Regions from separate parts of the Variovorax sp. J31P179 genome, predicted to be linked through region 2. Evidence: riboswitches for the same ligand, from Rfam matches in the RefSeq annotation. Region 2 holds a riboswitch; the other holds the start of a gene.
What was found. A riboswitch is a leader RNA that binds a small molecule or an ion and turns the genes downstream of it on or off. The one in region 2 is predicted to bind glycine.
Positions count from the first base shown of each region.

Region 1 (9,692 bases), on a different contig from region 2:
GTCACGATCGCGATCCCGGCCCGGTCGAACCACCGCCTCGCCGACTTCGTGCGCGCCCGCACCATGCGCGACCTGGCCCGCGCCGGCGTGATGTTCAAGATGCTCCCCTTCATGGCGCATGCCAAGGCGGTGGTCATGGACGAGGACCTGGCGCTGTGCGGTTCGATCAACCTCGACCTGCGCAGCCTGCTGCTCAACCACGAGGCGGCGGTGGTGTTCTACGGCCGTGCCGAGGTCGACTGGCTGGCGCAATGGATCGAGACCACGGCCTCAGCCGGCGAGACCTACCGGGCGCGCAGGCCGGGCCTCGTCCGCGACGTGGCCGAAGGGCTGCTGCTCACGATCGCTTTCCAGCTTTAGCCTTCTTGTCTTTCTTGCCAGGCCCGGTCTTGTTGGTGTAGCTGGCATTGCCCAGCCCGGTGCCGATGGTCAGCACCGCCCAGTGCTTCACGTCCTGCATGAACGGCAATTCGCTCAGACCCTGCACCACGGCGTCGTTGTGCATCAGCGCCACGGTCGGCTCGCCGGCGATTTGCGGCAGCCGCTTGACGAGTTCGCTCGGCAGGTGGAAGTTGTCGCTCTCCCAATCGCCCGGCAGGTTCTGTGCGCCGCGCGAGATCGAGCCGTCCTTCCGGATCAATCCCGGACAGGCGATGCCGATGAAAGGCGCCAGCCGGATCCCCTGCTTCTTGCTGTAGCGGATCTGCGACTCGACCATCTCCGCCAGCCGGTCGATCAGCACCTTGCGGCTCGGACCGTCGTCCGCATGCCGCCATTTCTCGCGCCGCACCACCTTGGCCTTCGACAGGTCCGGCGCCCGCTTCTTGCGCAGCTTGACGATGCCGCAGCGCACGTTGGTGCCGCCGATGTCGAGCGCGACGATGGCATCGTGCCCCTTCCGCATCGGCGGCGGCAAAAGGTGAACCCAGCCCAGCAGGCCGCCGTCGTCGGGCTCGTGGCAGATCCGCGCCAGTTCGACCGAAACCTTCATGTGCTGCAGGATCGCCGCCGCCTGCAGCACCGCACGCTCGCCGACGTCGCTGCCCGGAAAGCCGCCGCCGATCACGATCCGCTGCACGCCTTTCCACGAAGGCTGGCGCATGAAGCGATCGATCACCCAGGCCAGTTCTTCCGCGAATTCCTCGATCGCGCCGTGCAGCATGTCGGCGGCCTCGGAGGTCTTCGTCTCTCCCAGAGCCTCGTCGAGTTCACGCTTGCTGAGATCCTTCGAATGCATGCCGCCCAGCGGATCATTGCCCTTGCGGCGGCGGCGCTGGCGCCAGCGCTCCAGCAGCTGCCTGAACGCGGTCTGGCTGGCCTGGTCGCCGATGAAGCCATCCTTGCCGCGCAGCTGCAGGCTGTAGCCGTCGACCATGACCGAAGGGAGTTCGCGGGCGCCGTGCGGGTGGTCGTGCGGGTGGTGTTTCTTCATTGCGGCAGGTGCATTTCAATCAGCGGTGGTGTCGAGGATCAGGCGGGTGGTTTCTTCGGGCTGGTCCCAGTGCGGATAGTGGCCGCAGCGCTCGAACCAGTGCAGCCGGGCGTCGGGGAACTGCGCCTGCGCGCGCGCCGCCTGTCGCGGGAGGCACACCTTGTCGAGCCGGCCCCAGCCGATCACGACGGGCTTGGCGAGCGTGCCGAGGGCCGCGCCTTCCAGCGGCGGCGATCCGCGAACGAAATCGTCCAGCATGAGCTGGAAGGATTTCGCCGCGGCGTAGCCGTGCATCTCCTCCAGCACCAGCGCCGGCGACAGCCGGTGGCGCTGCGCCGAGAACCGCGCCAGCAGCAGGGTGCGCGCCCACGCATGGCCGACCAGGGCGGGCATGGCGGATTCGAAGCCGCGCGCCAGCCGCATCGACAGGCAGACCGAGATTTGATAGGCCAGGTGCTCACGGCCGGCCCAGAAGCCGCCCGGTCCCAGCGACACGACGGTGCCGAGCACCTGGCCGCGGCGCGCCAGCTCGAGCACCAGGCGCGCACCCATCGAGCTGCCGACCGCGTCGGCACCGCACAGATCGTGTTCGTCCAGGAAGCGGGCCACCGCACTCGCCAGCTTGCGCAACGTGACCTCGCCTTCGAGCGGCGGGCTCTTGCCGAAGCCGGGCAGGTCGATCGCCACCACCGCGCGCTCGGCGGCCAGGGGGTCGAGGATGGTCTGCCAGGTCCGCCAGTTGCTGCCCAGCCCGTGCACGAGCAACAAAGGCTTTCCCTGGCCGCGACGGACATAGTTGATGAGCACCACTCACTATTCTGGCCGGATGCGCGTGCTCGAATCAGAGGCGCGCACCATCGGCTGTAGGAGAAGGACCCCAACCGTCGACACCAGGGCGGCGCGCGGGTGCCGGCGCCGATACACTGGCCGCGATGCAACTGCTGCGCCGCACCGGGCTCGCCGCCCTGGCTTTCATCTTCCTACTCGGCACCGCCCTGGCCGCGGCCCAGGAGCAACCGCTGCGCGCAGGCTCCAAACGCTTCACCGAGTCCTACATCCTGGCCGAGGTGCTGGCGCAGACCGCGGCGCCGCATACCGCCGTCGCCCCGGTGGTGCGGCAAGGGCTGGGCAACACGGCGATCGTCTACGAGGCGCTGAGATCCGGCGGCATCGATGTCTACGCCGAATACACCGGCACCATCGCGCTCGAGATCCTCAAGGGCCAGGCCTCGATGTCGCGCGAGGCCATGAACGCCGCGCTGCGCCCGCTCGGGCTCGGCGCGGCGGTGCCGCTCGGTTTCAACGACGGCTATGCGCTCGCGATGCGGGCCGCCGACGCCGAGCGGCTCGGCATCCGCACCCTGAGCGACCTGGCCGGCCGGCGCGAACTGCGCTTCGGCCTTTCGAACGAATTCATCGGCCGCGCGGACGGCTGGCAGGGCCTGGCGGCCCGCTATGGCTTCACTCAGGCGCCGACCGGACTCGACCACGGCCTCGCCTATGAAGCGATCGCCGCCAAGCAGATCGACGTCATCGACATCTACACCACCGACGCCAAGATCGACCACCTCGGCCTGCGCGTGCTCGAGGACGACCGGCACTACTTTCCCCGCTACGACGCCGTGCTGCTGTACCGCCTCGACCTGCCGGCGCGGCTGCCGGCGGCCTGGGCGGCGCTGCAACAGCTGGAGGGCCGGATCGACGAGCACGCCATGATCGCGATGAACGCGCGCGCCGAGCTGCAGGGCGTGGCCTTCGACGTCATCGCACGCGATTTCCTGGCCGCGGCGCAACCGGGTGCGGGGGCTGCGCCGAGAAGCGGCGAAGGCGCCCGCGGCTTCATGGCCAAGCTGTTCGGGCCCGACCTCGGCCGGCTCGCGCGCCAGCACCTGATGCTGGTCGCGATCTCGGTCGGTGTCGCGATCCTGATCGCGGTGCCGGTCGGGGTCGCGGTGTTCGGCCACCTGCGATTGCGCGCGCTGGTCCTGGGCCTGACCGGGCTGCTGCAGACCATTCCCTCGCTGGCGCTGCTGGCCGTGCTGATCTCTCTGCTCGGCGCGATCGGCACCTTGCCGGCGCTGATCGCGCTGACGCTCTATTCGCTGCTGCCGATCATGCGCAACACCGTGACCGGCCTGGCCGAGGTGCCCACCGGCCTGCGCGACGCCGGCACCGCGCTCGGCATGACCGGCGGCCAGAACCTGCGCGCGGTGCTGCTGCCGCTGGCCATGCCGACCTTGCTGGCCGGCGTGCGCACCGCGACCACCATCGCGATCGGCACCGCCACCATCGCCGCCTTCATCGGTGCCGGCGGCTTCGGCGAACGCATCGTGACCGGTCTCGCGCTGAACGACCGCGAACTGCTGGTCGCGGGCGCGGTGCCCGCCGCTGCGCTGGCGCTTCTGAGCGAGGCCTTGTTCGAGGCGCTCGAACATTTCATGCGGCGCCGCCGCGCGGCGCGGGCGCCCTGAACATGTGATGTCCGTGAAAGTCCCGACGTCGCGAGTCCGGTATTTGCCGCATAGTCGAGGGTTGCTTCGCGGGCGAGCCCGCACACCTTCCCACTCAGGAGACTTCCCCATGAAATTGAGCCAACTGGCCGCAGGCCTGATCCTCGGCTTTGGCATCGCGAGCGCGGCCCTTGCGCAGACGACGATGAAGATCAGCATCTCGACCTCGCAGAACTCGCACCAGGGCGTCGCCATCGACACCTTCGCAAAGGAAGTCGCCGCGCGCACCAACGGCCGCTACAAGGTCGAGACCTTCTACAACGGCTCGCTCGGCGGCGAACGCGAATCGATCGAGGCGGTGCAGCTGGGCACCCAGGAACTCGCCTTCTCGTCGACCGGCCCGGTGCCCAACTTCGTGCCCGAGACCAAGATCCTCGACGTCCCCTTCCTGTTCCGCGACAAGGCGCATGCGCGCGCCGTGCTCGACGGCCCGATCGGCCAGGAGATGCTGGGCAAGTTCGACGCCAAGGGCTTCAAGGCGCTGGGCTGGGGCGAGAACGGCTTCCGCCACATGACCAACAGCAAGCGCGACGTCAAGGCGCCCGAAGACCTGAAGGGCCTGAAGATGCGCACCATGGAGAACCCGGTGCACATCGCGGCCTACAAGGGCTTCGGCATCATCACCACGCCGATGGCCTTCCCCGAGGTCTTCACCGCGCTCCAGCAAGGCACGGTCGATGGCCAGGAAAACCCGCTGCCGGTCATCATCTCGGCCAAGTTCGACCAGGTGCAGAAGCACCTCACCTTGACCGGCCACGTCTACTCGCCCTGCATCTTCGTGATGAACAAGGCCGCCTTCGACAAGCTGAGCGCCGCCGACAAGCAGGCCTTCCTGGACGCCGCCAAGGAAGCCATCAAGGCCAACCGGGCCCGTGTCGACGAGGACGACGCCAAGGGCGTGGCCGACCTGCGCGCCAAGGGCATGACCGTGATCGACAACGTCGACAAGGCCAAGTTCGTCGCCGCGCTGGCGCCGGTCAACGCCGACTTCGAGAAGCAGTTCGGCAAGGCCAACCTCGACAAGATCCGCGACGTCAAGTAATGCCATCCGCGGCCGCGACATGCTCGCGGCAGCGCGCGCCCGCTCAGTCTCACTGGCGGGCGCTTTTTCGTTCGATTCCCTGATGCCCCTATGAAATCCGCCTTCCTCGCACTCGACCGCTGGACCACCGGCCTGGCGATGGCGATCGCCTGCTTCATGCTGGTGGTCGCCTCCTCGCTCGGCGTGTTCCAGATCGTCACCCGCTTCGTGCTCGAACAACCGGCCGAATGGTCCGAGATCCTGATCCGCATCAGTCTGATCTGGATGGTCTTCATGGGCATCCCGACCGCCTTCCGCCAGGGGGCGATGGTCAGCGTCGACGTGCTCTACCGCTGGAGCCCGCCGAAGGTCCGTCGGGTGCTCGACTGGGTGGTGTGCCTGGCCGCGCTGACCCTGATCGCGGTGATCATCTGGTGGGGCTGGGACTACGCGCAGCGCGGCAGCGTGCAGTCGATGGCCGGCCTCGAATCGATCTCGATGTTCTGGGCCTACGTGGCGCTCCCCGTGGGCGGCCTGTTCTGCGTGATCGGCATCGTCGCCAACCTGATCGACCCGCAGCGCAACGAACTGGAAACCGCCCAATGACGCCGGTGATGGTCATCACGATGGTGGTGTGCTTCGCACTCACCATCTCCGTCGCCGTCTCGATCGGGCTGGCTTCGATCCTCGGCATCCAGGCCTCCAACGCGAACATGCTGATCTCCGTCAAGGAGATGTTCAACGCGATCAACAAGTTTCCCCTCGCCGCCATCCCCTTCTTCATCCTGGCCGGCAACCTGATGGAAACCGGCGGCATCTCGCGCCGGCTGGTCGACTTCGCCAAGAGCCTCGTGGGTGGGGTGCAGGGCGGCCTGCCGATGACCTGCGTGCTGACCTGCATGATCTTCGCCGCGGTGTCGGGCTCCTCGGTGGCGACCACCTTCGCCATCGGCGCGATCCTGATCCCGGCGCTCATCAAGCACGGCTACCCGGTCGGCTACGCGGCCGCGCTGCAGGCCACCAGCGCCGAGCTCGGCGTGATCATCCCGCCCTCGATCCCGATGATCCTGTACGGCGTCAGCGCCGAGGTCTCGATCGGCGAGCTGTTCATCGCCGGTTTCGGCCCGGGCATCCTGATCAGCCTGGCGCTGATGGCCTTCGTCTATGTCTATTGCAAGTTCAAGGGGCTGGGCAAGAACGATGGCGAAGGCCGGCTCAGCGTCGGCACCGCCACCTGGCGTGCGGGCTGGGCCTTGCTGATGCCGGTGATCATCCTCGGCGGCATCTACGGCGGCATCTTCACGCCCACCGAGGCGTCGGCGGTGGCGGTGCTCTACGCGCTGATCGTCGGCACGCTGATCTATCGCGAGATCCGGCCGGCCGAGCTCTATGCGGTGCTGCGCAAGTCGGTGGTGTCCTCGTCGGTGATCATGTTCATCATCGCCAACGCCGGCCTGTTCGCCTTCCTGATCACGCGTGCCGGCGTGCCCGACGCGATCGGCCGCTGGCTGCAGGAGGTGCTGCAGTCGCCAGCGATGTTCCTGCTCGGCGTCAATGCGGCGCTGTTCGTGATCGGCATGTTCATCGAGACCAGCGCGGCGATCATCGTGCTGGCGCCGATCCTGGCGCCGGTGGCGCAGCACTTCGGCATCGATCCGGTGCACTTCGGGCTGGTGATGGTGGTCAACCTGGCACTGGGCATGATCACCCCGCCCTTCGGCGTCAACCTGTTCGCGGCCTGCACGGTGGCGCGCATCTCGCTGGACCGGATCGTTCCCTACCTGATCCCCTTCGTGCTGGTGATCCTGGCCTGCCTGATGGTGGTCACGTACGTGCCCGGCATCTCGCTCGGATTGCGCGACCTGGTCTACGCCAAGTAGCGCCGGCGCGGGCGGTTTCACGAAGCCGTCACGCGCAGGGCCCATGCTGCGGCGCTTGCCCACCGCAACGCCGCAGCATCCCATGTTCCTCACCAAGACCGACAAGGCGCGCCACGAACTCCTGCCCGGCCGCCGCACGCTGGGGCAGCGCGAGCGCGCCCTGCTGCTGATGGCCGACGGCCAGCGCTCGCTGACCGATTTCGGCGCCCTGTTCGGCGGCCGCGAGGAAGCCGGCCGGGTGGCGCGCCACCTGCTGCAGGAGGGCTTCCTGCAGGGGCGCCAGGTCGAAGCGGTCGAAGTGATCGAAGCGGCGCCGGTCGCGGCCGACATCTTCGACGGCAAGCCCTCGCTGGCCACCACCCGCATGTTCCTGTTCGACCTCTGCGAGCGCATGTTCGTGCGCCGCGACCCGGTGCTGGCCGAGCGCTTCCGCGAAGCGCTGCGCGAGGCGCGCGACCGCGATTCGATGCTGGTCACCGCCCGCGCGATGCTCGGCGAGATCGAGCAGGCGGCGGGCGCCCCGCGCGCGGAGGCGATCCGCGAGCGCATCGAGAAACTGCTTCCGGCATCGCCGGTGCACTGAAGTCGCCGGCCGGCTCCCGATTCCCTTACACTTCCCCGGTCAGGAGAGCGTCCCGCCGCGGTGGGGCCGCCGAAGGCGCAGGTCCCCCCAAACAAGGGCCCGAACGCTCAGGCAAAAGGACTGACAAGGCGCCCGGGTCCGGGCGTTTCCTTGCTGGAGAGAGGTGGTTCGGCACGCCAGGCGTGCCGTGCCGCCCACCGAAGGAGCAAACCCCGATCGTGGGGCGAATCTCTCAGGTAAAGCGGACAGCAGGGGTGGCCCATGGCTTCTCGTCATGGAACAAGCACTGCCCCTTTGGAGAACCGCCCTTGGCCGCCGCATCCGACGTACTGCTGAAGACCCCGCTCCACGGCCTGCACCTGGAGCTCGGCGCCCGCATGGTGCCCTTCGCGGGCTACACCATGCCGGTGCAATACCCCGCCGGTCTGATGGCCGAGCACAAGCACACCCGCGCAGCCGCCGGCCTGTTCGACATCTCCCACATGGGCCAGTTGCGCCTGGTGGGGCCCGATGCGGCCGCCGCCTTCGAGAGCCTGATGCCGGTCGACGTGATCGGCCTGGCGCCGGGCAAGCAGCGCTACGGCCTGCTGCTGAACGACCAGGGCGGCATCCTCGACGACCTGATGTTCTTCAACGAAGGCAACGACTCGCTGTTCGTGATCGTCAACGGCGCCTGCAAGGCCGCCGACATCGCCCACATCCAGGCCCGGATCGGCCAGCGCTGCCAGGTGCAGCCGATGCCCGACCACGCGCTGCTCGCGCTCCAGGGTCCGCAGGCCGCGGCCGTGCTGGCGCGCCTGTCGCCGGGCATCGAGCGCTTCGTCTTCATGACCGGCGGCCCGGTCCGGATCGGCGGCATCGAGGCCTTCGCCACGCGCAGCGGCTACACCGGCGAAGATGGCTTCGAGATCTCGGTCACGGCCCAGGACGCCGAAGCGCTGGCCCGGCTGCTGCTGGCCCAGCCCGAGGTCCAGCCGATCGGCCTGGGAGCCCGCAATTCGCTGCGGCTCGAGGCCGGCCTCTGCCTCTACGGCAACGACATCGACGAAAACACGACACCGGTCGAAGCGGCGCTGAGCTGGGCGATCCAGAAGGTCCGGCGCAGCGGCGGTGCACGCGAAGGCGGTTTTCCGGGCGCGGCCAGGGTGCTGGCCCAGCTGACTGCCGCCAGCGGCACCGCCGGCCACCTCGACCACGAGACGCTGAAGCGCCAGCGCGTCGGCCTGGTCGCGCTGGAGCGCGTGCCGGTGCGCGAGGGCACGGTGCTGGAATCCTTCGAGGGCCTGCCCATCGGCCAGGTCACCAGCGGCCTGCTGGGCCCCAGCGTCGACCGGCCGGTCGCCATGGGCTACGTCGCGCTGGCCTATGCCGAACCGGGCACCCGGCTGCAGGCCATGGTGCGGGGCAAGCCGGTGCCGATGGAAGTCAGCACGCTGCCCTTCGTGCCGGCCCGGTACTACCGCGGCTGACGCCCCTCTTCTCCAAATTCTCCGATTTCTCCAAGCCAGCCTTTTTTCCAAGGAGTTTTCCCCATGACCATCAAATACACCAAGGACCACGAGTGGGTGCGGCAGGAAGCCGACGCGGCACTGGTCACCGTCGGCATCACGGTGCATGCACAGGACGCGCTCGGCGACGTGGTCTTCGTCGACCTGCCCGAAGTCGGCAAGAAATTTGCCCAGGGCGAGGTCGCGGGTGTCGTCGAATCGGTCAAGGCCGCGGCCGACGTCTTCATGCCGGTCTCCGGCGAAATCATCGAAGTCAACGAAGACCTGCGCGCCGATCCCTCGCTGGCCAACAGTGCGCCGATGGACGGAGGCTGGTTCTTCAAGGTGCGGGTGAGCGAGCCGGCCCAGCTCGAGCCGCTGCTCGATGAAACCGCCTACGAGAAGTTCTCCGCCGACAACTGATTCCCACGCCCACCACCCGAGCCCTCCATGCCGACGCCCGTGCCTTCCCATCCCTCGCTGCGCGAACTGCAGAACGCCGAAGAATTCATCGCCCGCCACATCGGCATCGAGGCCGAAGACGAGCCGGCGATGCTCGCGGCCATCGGTTCGACCACGCGCGCCGAACTGATCGACGGCATCGTGCCCCCGGCGATCCGCCGCAGCCGGCCGATGCGGCTGCCGGCGCCGATCACCGAGGCCGACGCGCTGGCCGAACTCAAGGCGATCGCGGCGAAGAACAAGGTGGCGAAGAGCTTCATCGGCCAGGGCTACTACGGCACCCACACGCCGGGCGTGATCCTGCGCAACGTACTCGA
Region 1 is NZ_JASZYL010000003.1:230,315-240,006, reverse strand. Features, by position in the region: gene QTI17_RS09265 (phospholipase D-like domain-containing protein) at 1-360, shown strand, start outside; gene QTI17_RS09260 (ROK family protein) at 338-1,432, opposite strand; gene QTI17_RS09255 (alpha/beta fold hydrolase) at 1,448-2,242, opposite strand; gene QTI17_RS09250 (ABC transporter permease/substrate-binding protein) at 2,365-3,903, shown strand; gene QTI17_RS09245 (TRAP transporter substrate-binding protein) at 4,013-4,984, shown strand; gene QTI17_RS09240 (TRAP transporter small permease) at 5,075-5,569, shown strand; gene QTI17_RS09235 (TRAP transporter large permease) at 5,566-6,843, shown strand; gene QTI17_RS09230 (hypothetical protein) at 6,926-7,426, shown strand; glycine riboswitch at 7,457-7,559, shown strand; glycine riboswitch at 7,570-7,685, shown strand; gene gcvT (glycine cleavage system aminomethyltransferase GcvT) at 7,735-8,895, shown strand; gene gcvH (glycine cleavage system protein GcvH) at 8,959-9,336, shown strand; gene gcvP (aminomethyl-transferring glycine dehydrogenase) at 9,364-9,692, shown strand, end outside.
Region 1: it holds a riboswitch for glycine, as region 2 does, so the genes downstream of both, gcvT (glycine cleavage system aminomethyltransferase GcvT) here and QTI17_RS16270 (D-amino acid dehydrogenase) in region 2, are expected to answer to the same signal.

Region 2 (9,692 bases):
CCACCGCGCGCGAAGTCGCGGCCGGCGAGGCCGAGGCCGCGCCGCATCCGGCGCGCCGCATCGCGGGCGCCATCTACGTCAGCTGTTCGGGCCGCGGCGGCCCGCATTTCGGCGCGCCCGGTGCCGAGCTGCAGATCGTGCGCCATGCCCTCGGCGACGTCCCGCTGGTCGGCTTTTTCGCCGCCGGCGAGATCGCCCGCAATCACCTCTACGGCTACACCGGCGTGCTGACCGTCTTCACCGCGGGGGATTGAGCCCCCACGCTCGCCACTTCGTGTGCTTCGCTGCCCCACGAGGGGGCCGCAGGCCGCCTTGGGGCGGCCCGGCGCCGGCCTGAGCCGCCTTGAGGCCCGGTGAACGCGAAGTCGACTTCCGGCTTCAGCCCGCTCACGATCCGCGCGATCGACTTGCCCGAGCCGCAGGCGTGGGTCCAGCCCAGCGTGCCGTGGCCGGTGTTCAGGAACAGGTTCGGCAGCCGGGTGGCGCCGATCAGCGGCACGTTGCTCGGCGTCGCCGGGCGCAGTCCGGTCCAGAACTGTGCCTGGGATGCGTCGCCGGCACCGGGGAACAATTGCTCGACGCGCCGCACGATGGCCTCGCAGCGCACCCGGTTCAGGTCGCGGTCGTAGCCGTTGAGCTCGGCGGTGCCGGCGATCCGCAGCCGGTCGCCGCTGGCGGAGGTGTAGCGCGAGAACACCAGCTTGAACTCGTCGTCGGTCAGCGAGACCTGGTGCGCCCTGGACGCGTCCTTGACCGGCATCGTGACCGAATAGCCCTTGGCCGGGTAAATCGGCAGCCGGATGCCCAGCGGCGCCGCATAGAGCGGGCTCAGCGAGCCCATCGCCAGCACGAAGGCATCGCCGCGGATGCGCTGGAAGCGGCCCTCGCTGTCCGTCGCCTCGACATGGTCGATGGCGCCGCCGGCCTCGCGCAGCGCGGTCACCGTGTGGCTCATGAGAAAGCGCACGCCGGCCGTCTCGGCCAGCTTGACCAGCTCGCGCGCGAAGCGGTTGGCATCGCCCGATTCGTCTTCCGCCGTGTAGGTCGCACCGGCCAGCTGCGGGCGGATGTGGGCCAGCGCGGGCTCGAGCTTCACCGCCTCGTCGGCCGAAATCACGCGCCGGTCGCAGCCGAGCGCGCGCATCTGCTCGGCTGGCGCCAGCGCGGCGTCGAACTCCTTTTGCGTCGTGTAGAAGTGCAGGATGCCCTGGGTGCGCTGGTCGTAGGCCAGGCCGGTGTCGCGCCGCAGCTGCTGCAGCGTGTCGCGGCTGTACGTACCCAGGCGCACGATCTGCTCGATGTTGTGGCGCGTGCGTGCCGGCGTGCATTCGCGCAGGAACTGCAGGCCCCAGAGCCACTGGCGCATGTCGGCGCGGATGCGGAACAGCAGGGGGGCGTCTTCCTTGCCCAGCCATTGCAGCACCTTGAGCGGCGCGCCCGGATTGGCCCAGGGCTCGGCATGGCTGACCGAAATCTGGCCGCCGTTGGCGAAGCTGGTTTCCGCCGCCGGCGTGGCCTGGCGGTCGATGACGGTCACTTCGTGGCCGAGTTGCTGGAGGTAGTAGGCCGAGGTCACGCCGAGCAGGCCGGCGCCAAGAACGATCACGCGCATATCGAGAACCCTTGAAGGTTGCAGCGCTCGGACGCGACGGTTCGGATTGCCGACGGGAACGAAGGCAACCGGACCGGAAGTCCGAGTTGCCGCTCCCCCTGTCCTCGGTACCTGAGAGATTCACCCGCTGCGCCCGCAGCGGGTTTGCTCCTTCGGTGCATCACGCGCGGGCGCGATGGCTCTCCAGACGGCTTTGACAGTTGGTGCAGTACAGGCCCATCACGTGGGCCGACCTGAGCGTTTATGGGAGTTTGCGCCTTCGGTGGGGCCCGTGGGCCCGCTCTCCTGCAGTGGGCGGATTCTAAGGGCGCCGGAACGCGAAGTCGAGTTCGGGCCGCAGGCCGCTGACGATGCGCGCGATCGACTTGCCGGCGCCGCAGGCGTGGATCCAGGTGCGGGTGCCGGGCGCGGTGTTCAGGAACAGGTTGGGCAGCCGGGTCTTGCCGATCATCGGCAGCCGGTTGGTGCTGACCGCGTGCATCGCCGTGTCGAAGCTGGCCCGGCTGGCGTCGGCCACGCCGGGCAGCAGCATCTCGGTGCGGCGCACGATCGCCTGGAAGCGGTCGGAGTCGGGTTCGGCCTCCTCGTCGAGTCCGGCCATCACGATCGCGTGGATCCGCAGCTGGTCGCCGGCCGGGGTTTCGATCCGCACGATGCGCAGCTTGCCCTGGCGGTCGCGCAGCGCGATGCGCGGCGCCATGGCGGGATCCAGGATCGGCATCGTGACGATGTATTCGCGCACGAAGCGCAGCGGCATGTCGATGCCGAGCTCTTCCGCGTGCGGCACGCTGGCCGCGCCCAGCGCCAGCACGTAGGCCTGGCCGCGCAAGGTGGTGGACCGGCCGGCGCCATCGAGCAACTCGACATGGTCGATGCGGCCGTCCTGCTCCTTGAGCGCGACCACCGTGTGGCGGGTCAGGAAGCGCACCCCGGCGGCGCGGCACAGGAAGACCAGGCCGGCGGCGAACTGGGCCGGGTCGCGCGCCGGATCCTCTTGCGCGTAGGTGGCCCCGACCAGTTTGCTGCGCATGGCCGCCAGCGCCGGTTCCAGGCCGATGGCCTCGTCGACCGACAGCAGCCGCTCCTCGCAGCCCAGCCCCGACCAGTGGGTGGCGTTCGCCATCCGGGTCCGAAAGGCCTCGGGGTCGGTGAACAGGTTCATGAGGCCGGCCGTGCGGGCGCCGTGCGGCACGCCGGTTTCGTCGCCCAGGGCGCGCGCGCTCTTGCGGCTGTAGGCGGCCAGGCGCACCAGGTGATCGAGCGGATCTCGCTTCGGCGGCGTGCCCACGGCGCGGTCGATCAGGCGCGCAAAGCCGCGGCGGATGCGGCTGCGCAGTGTCGAGAGCTTCTTGCCGCGCCGCTTCGGCGGCGCGGTCGCAGTCGCTGCGCCGGGACGGGCGGCAGCGACGCCGCGCGCCTTGGCCGCTGGTGTTGCGTGCCGATCCACCACGATCACTTCGTGGCCCAGCTGTTGCAGGTAATAGGCCGAAGTCACGCCGAGCAAGCCGGCGCCAAGTACAACCACGCGCATGTCCGAATCCTTGTGGGAGGGCATGAACGGCGGGCGTTAGCGCTTACTGTGGCAAGCGGCAAGACCCGGGGTTCAGAATGCCGCTCCCCCTGTCTCTGTTACCTGAGAGTTTCACCGCGCTGCGACCGGCAACGGGTTTGCTCCTTCGGTGCACCACGTGGCGTGGTGACTCTCCAGTCGGCGATTGATCACGAATAAGGCAGTGTCTGAACCGCTGCGGGGGCGGTTCACCTGAGCGTTCATGGGAGATTGCGCCATCGGTGGGACGGATGCGTCCGCTTTTCTGCTGGGCGAATCTTACAGAAGAAACCGGTTTCGTGTGTTTTCAGGCCCGGCGCAGGCGGGTGAACAGTTCGAACTCCCAGTTGCGCATGCCCAGCAGCAGCGTGTAGCCCTCGCGCTCCTTGGGCGACAGCTTCTGGTCGGTCTGGTGCTGCTGGGCGAAGTCCTGCGCCACCCGCTGGAGCCGGTCGAGGAAGGCCGGCGCCAGCGACTTGCTGATCGATCCGTGCACCAGCAGCAGCCCTTCGGCCGGGCCGTCGAAGCCGCCGCGGTAGTAGTCGAGCACCACGTTCTCGCGGAAGAAGTCCATCACCGGCCCGTGCGGCCGCCAGCGAAAGGTCTTGGCGAGCTTGAGCCGGTAGCGGTTCAGCGGCCGCAGCTCGATGATGCCGATGCGGTCCAGCTGGGCCAGGTGGCCGATGCACTCGGCCTCGGTGATCCGGTAGGCGCCGACGATCTGCTCCAGCGTCCACTGGCTCAGCACGCAGATCGCCAGCAGCAGCAGCTTCTTGTCCTTGACCACGGCCTTTTCCTGTTCGAGCGTGAGCTCCTTGAGCAGCGGCTGGGCGTCGGCCACCCGGCGTGCCAGTTCGGCGAAGTCGATCTTCAGGGCCCGGCAGATGGCGTCGACCCGGGTCAGCGGCATGTCGCCCTTGGCCAGCATCCGCTTGACGCTGGACTCGGCCATGTCCAGCGACTTGGCCAGGTCGGCATAGGTCATGTGGGCGGACTTGAGCTCGTTCTTGAGGGCATTGACCAGGTCGACAGTGGTACTCATGGGCGGAGGAAGTATTGCGGATTGATACCCGAAGTGGTGAAAAAGTGCTCCGTATCGATTCTCGATGCCGGCCGGTGGGTTGACAACCTAGATTCAGCTCCCACGCGCACCCATCGGAGCCTGCCATGTCCCTGCCGTCCCTGCCGTCGCTCACCCGTCGTGAACATTCCCTGCTCGCGCTGGCCCTGCTGCTGGTCAGCGCCGCGGTGCTCGGGCCCTCGGTCGCGGCCCCGGCGCTGGGCGGCGCGCCCTTCGCCGATGGCCAGTCCTGGCGCACGCTGCCGAACGCCATGGACGTGCTGAGCAACCTGCCTTTCGCGGTGCTGGGCATCTGGGGCCTGCGCTGGCTGCATTGGCTGGACCGTGCCCACGAGCGGCTGCAGGACGCCGCGCCGCTGCCCCAGGCGCTCGCGCTGCCGCCCTTCAATGCGCTGGACTGCGCCTGGATGTTCTTCGCCGGCCTGATCCTGACCGCGCTCGGCTCGGCCTTCTATCACCTGCAGCCCGACGACCTGCGGCTGGCCGCGGACCGCGCAGGCATGGCGGTGGCCTTCTCGGGCCTGGTCGGCTTCGCGGTCTGCGAGCGGGTCAGCGCCCGCGCCGGCTGGCCGGCCGCCTGGTTCACGCTCGCGGGCGGGCTGCTGGCGGCGGCGGTCTGCCAAAAGTACGGCAACGCCTTGCCTTGGGCCGTGGTGCAGTTCGGCGGCATGGCACTGGTGCTGGCGCTGGCGCTGTGTCGGCCGGTAGCGGGGGCGATCGGCCTCAAGCTCGGCTGGGTGGTGTTCTTCTATGCCCTGGCCAAGCTGTTCGAGCTCGCGGACCACGCCATCTTCGAGGCCACCCGGCACCTGGTGTCGGGCCACAGCCTGAAGCACCTGACAGCGGCCCTGGCGGCGCTGCCGGTGCTGCACGCCCTGCAGGTGATGGGGCGGCGGACGCTGCGGCACAATTCGCACGCCGCTTCCCTGCGAACGCGCTCCGCCGCCTCCACCTGAAACATGACGCCCACCACCGAAGCTGCCTCCACCCGCCTGCCCGAAGGCCACGCCAACCAGTTCGCGCTGTTGCGGCAGCGGCGCTTCGCGCCCTTTTTCTGGACCCAGTTCGCCGGTGCCGCCAACGACAACCTGTTCAAGTTCGCCTTCACGGTGATGGTGACCTACCAGCTGCAGCTGGCCTGGATGCCCCCGGCGATGGCCGGGCTGGCGATCGGGGCGCTGTTCATCCTGCCTTTCCTGCTGTTTTCCGCCACCGCGGGACAGCTCACCGACAAGCACGACAAGACGAAGATGATCCGCTTCGTCAAGAACCTCGAGATCGCGATCATGGCGATCGCGGCCTGGGGCTTCCTGCGGGCCGACGCCGGGGTGCTGCTCGCCTGCGTCTTCCTGATGGGGCTGCACTCGACCCTGTTCGGCCCGGTCAAGTTCGCCTATCTGCCGCAGGTGCTGGCGCCACGCGAACTGACCGGCGGCAACGGCATGGTCGAGATGGGCACCTTCGTCGCCATCCTGCTCGGCCAGGTGGCCGGCGGGCTGCTGGTGGCCCTGCCGCAGGTCGGCCATGCGACGGTGGCCGTGGCCTGCCTGCTGCTGGCGCTGGCCGGCCGCGCGGTGGCGCAGGCGATCCCGCCGGCGCCGGCCACCGACCCGGGCCTGAAGATCAACTGGAACCCGGTCAGCGAGACCTGGCGCAACCTTAAGCTGGCGCATGGCAACGTGGTGGTGTTCCGCTCGCTGCTGGGCATCTCGTGGATGTGGTTCTTCGGCGCGGTCTTCCTGGCCCAGTTCCCGAGCTTCGCCAAGGAGGTGCTGCACGGCGACGAGCAGGTGGCCTCGCTGCTGCTGGTGGTGTTCTCGGTCGGCATCGGCGCCGGCTCGCTGCTGTGCGAGACGCTCAGCCGCCGCCAGGTCGAGATCGGCCTGGTGCCGCTCGGTGCGATCGGCATGAGCGTGTTCGCGATCGACCTGTACTTCGCCTCGCGGGGGCTGCCGGCCGCCGCGCAGATGGGGCTGGGCACCTTCACGGCCCAGCCGGCGCACTGGCGCGTGATGGCCGACCTGGGCCTGCTGTCGCTGTTCGCCGGGCTCTACAGCGTGCCGATGTATGCGCTGATCCAGATGCGCAGCCAGCCCACCCACCGGGCCCGCATCATCGCGGCGAACAACATCCTGAACGCGCTCTTCATGATCGCCAGCTCGGTCATCGCCGGGGTGCTGCTCAAGGCCGGCTTCACGATCCCGCAGATCTTCCTGTTCACCGGCATCGCCAACGCCGTGGTCGCCTTCTACATCTTCATGCTGGTTCCCGAGTACCTGCTGCGTTTCGTGGCCTGGGTGCTGTCGCGCTTCGTCTACCGCTTCGACATCCAGGGCCAGGAGCACATTCCGGAGGAGGGCGCCGCGGTGCTGGTCTGCAACCACGTCAGCTTCATCGATGCGGTGCTGCTCATGGCCGCCAGCCCGCGCCCGATCCGCTTCATCATGGACCACCGGATCTTCCGCGTGCCGGTGCTCGGCTGGCTGTTCCGGCTCGCCAAGGCGATCCCGATCGCGCCCCAGAAGGAAGACCCGGCGGCCTACGAGCAGGCCTTCGCCGACGCCGTTCAGGTGCTGCGCGAGGGCGACTTGCTGGCGATCTTTCCCGAGGGCGCGATCACGCGCGACGGCAGCCTGCAGCCCTTCAAGGGCGGCGTGATGAAGATCATCGAGGCCGCGCGCGCCGAAGGCATGGAGCCGCCGGTGGTGCCGATGGCGCTGACCAATCTCTGGGGCTCCTACTTCAGCCGGATCGAGCAGCGCGACGGCCAGCAGGTGGCGATGGTGCGGCCGTTCCGGCGCGGCCTCTTCAGCCGCGTCGGGCTCCGCGTCGGCAGCGCGATGCCCCGCGCCGAGGTGCAGCCCGAATCCCTTCAGCGGCGCGTCAGCGTGCTTCTCGGCACCTGACGCCCCGCCGATGCCCCATTTGCACGATCTCCTGCACGCGATCACCTGGTTCGGTGACAGCGGCTTCCTGCTGCCGGCCTCGCTCTGGATCGGCGTCTGGCTCGGAATTCGCAGCCCCACCCGGCCGCTGGCGTGGCTGTGGATCCTGCTGTTCGGCTTCGGCGGCAGCCTGATCGCCGCGTCGAAGATCGCCTTCCTCGGCTGGGGCATCGGCAGCGCCCGGCTCGATTTCACGGGCTTCAGCGGCCACACGGCGATCGCCGCCAGCGTCTGGCCCGTGGCCTGCTGGCTGGCGGTCTCGCGCCAGGGGCACCGCGCGCGGGTCGCGGCGGCCGTTTTCGGCTGGCTGTTCGCCGCCTTCATCGGCGCCACCCGGCTGGCGCTCGACGCCCATTCGTGGTCGGAAGTCATCGCCGGCTACGCGCTCGGCGTGGGCGTCAGCGCCACCTTCCTCTGGTGGCAGCATCGCATGCCGCACCCCCGCGTGAGCTGGGTGCTGGTGCTGCTGAGCCTGGCGACCCCCCTGTTCTTCCTGCAGCCCGGCACGCCGGCGCCGACCCAGAGCCTGCTCGAGAAAATCGCCGTGCGGCTGGCAGGGATCGAGCGGCCTTTCACGCGCGCCGACCTGCTGGCCGGCCGCCGGACGCCGCTTGGTATCGAATAGCGATACCGGGGGCGCAGGGTATCGGCACCACCGAAGGAATGGACCGGGGGCGTCCGATGGCCGGACCATGATCCGCCCACTTTCAACGGCGGACGAGAAGAATTCCATGAAGCTGTATCTGCTGACATTCCTGGTGGCCGCCTGCGCCGCCTGCACCCACCTCATCACGCCGGGCGGGAGCCCGTGGTGAGCCGCCAGATCACCAATTTCGGTCCTTACGAGCGGGAGTACCGGGAGCGTGTGCCGCGCTCGCAGCACCTGCTGCGGCTGGCGCTGCAGGCCGGGCTGACGGCCGCCGCCGTGATCGCGGCCGGCGTCTTCGTGTTCCCGATGGAGCGCAGGCCGGAGGCGGCCGTCGTCCAGAATCAGCCGGCCCGTTTCACCCCCCCGTCAACAGAGGAAGATTGCAATGAGCAAGGCACTGCGCCTGTCCGAAAAGTGGTTTCGCCGCGGCCTGTGGGTGGTGGCGATTGTGTTCGCCAGCTTCCTGGTCGGGCTCGGTAGCACGATCGTCGGCGACCTGCCCCGGGTCGAGCACCGGATCGAGCTCGATGATTTCATCGACCGCGCGGCGGCCGACCCGCTGCGCACCACGGTGCGCGATGCCGAGCGCAGCGAGCAGCAGGCCGGGCGCGAGCGCGAGCAGGCCGAGCTCAAGCTGGTCACGGCCCAGCAGGCCAGCCGGGCGGCGCGCGAGACCTTCGGCAACTGGCTCGCCACCCGCCGCGCCACCGCCCAGCCCGACCAGGACACCGAGCTGATCGCCCGCACCAGGGCGCTCGACGCCTTGAAGGCGAAGGAGGACGAGGCCGAGCGCGGCGTGGTGGCGCAGCGCCAGATCGCGCCGACGCCCGGCAGTCGCGGCAGCGGGCCCAGCAGCAGCTGGCGCTGCTCGAGGAAGAAGCACGCAAACGGCTCGAGGCCGAGAACCGCAAGGTCGAATTGCGGGTGTTCCTTTACCGGCTGGCGCTCACGCTGCCGTTGCTGGTGGTCGCCGGCTGGCTGTTCGCGAAGAAGCGCAAGAGCACCTGGTGGCCCTTCGTCTGGGGCTTCATCTACTTCGCGCTGTTCGCCTTCTTCGTCGAACTCGTGCCTTACCTGCCAAGCTATGGCGGCTACGTGCGCTATGTGGTGGGGATCGTGGTGACGGTGCTGGTCGGGCGCTACGCCATCCTGGCACTCAACCGCTACCTGGCACGGCAGAAGCTGGCCGAGGCCCAGCCGGAGACCGTGCGCCGCAACGAGCTGAGCTACGACACCGCGCTGGCTCGGCTGGCCAAGAGCGTGTGCCCGGGCTGCGAGCGTCCGGTCGACCTCAAGAACACCGAGATCGATTTCTGCCCGCACTGCGGCATCGGCCTGTTCGACCACTGCCGGGCCTGCGACGCGCGCAAGAGCGCCTTCGCCAAGTTCTGCCATGCCTGCGGGACCTCTGCCGCGCCGGACGCCACGGCGCTGCCGGGGCCGCTTCAGGTCCAGCCGGCGTCCACCACGTAGTCCTGGGCGCTGCACATCTTCGAATCGTCGGCGGCCAGGAACAGCGCCATGGCGGCGATGTCCTCGGCCATCACGCGGCCGGGCAGGCATTGGGCGGCGTCGATCTCGGCGTGCGACTCGGGCTTGACCCATAGCCGCAGCTGGCGCTCGGTCATGACCCAGCCCGGCACGATCGTGTTGACGCGGATGTTGGCCTTGCCCAGGTCGCGCGCCAGCGAGCGCGTCAGTCCGCGGGCGGCCGACTTGCAGGCCTGGTAGACCGGATAGCCGGCGCCCTTGATCATCCAGCTGATCGAGCCGAAGTTGATGATCGAGCCGCCGCCGAGCGCGCGCATGTCGTCGGCCACCGCCTGGGCGGCGAAGAACTGGTGCTTGAAGTTGAC
Region 2 is NZ_JASZYL010000005.1:493,704-503,395, reverse strand. Features, by position in the region: gene QTI17_RS16275 (FIST signal transduction protein) at 1-254, shown strand, start outside; gene QTI17_RS16270 (D-amino acid dehydrogenase) at 215-1,612, opposite strand; glycine riboswitch at 1,701-1,809, opposite strand; glycine riboswitch at 1,825-1,910, opposite strand; gene QTI17_RS16265 (FAD-dependent oxidoreductase) at 1,914-3,143, opposite strand; glycine riboswitch at 3,223-3,330, opposite strand; gene QTI17_RS16260 (helix-turn-helix domain-containing protein) at 3,469-4,203, opposite strand; gene QTI17_RS16255 (hypothetical protein) at 4,329-5,198, shown strand; gene QTI17_RS16250 (MFS transporter) at 5,202-7,148, shown strand; gene QTI17_RS16245 (phosphatase PAP2 family protein) at 7,159-7,812, shown strand; gene QTI17_RS16240 (hypothetical protein) at 7,880-8,002, shown strand; partial or broken gene QTI17_RS16235 (serine endopeptidase) at 8,222-9,309, shown strand; gene QTI17_RS16230 (SDR family NAD(P)-dependent oxidoreductase) at 9,282-9,692, opposite strand, start outside.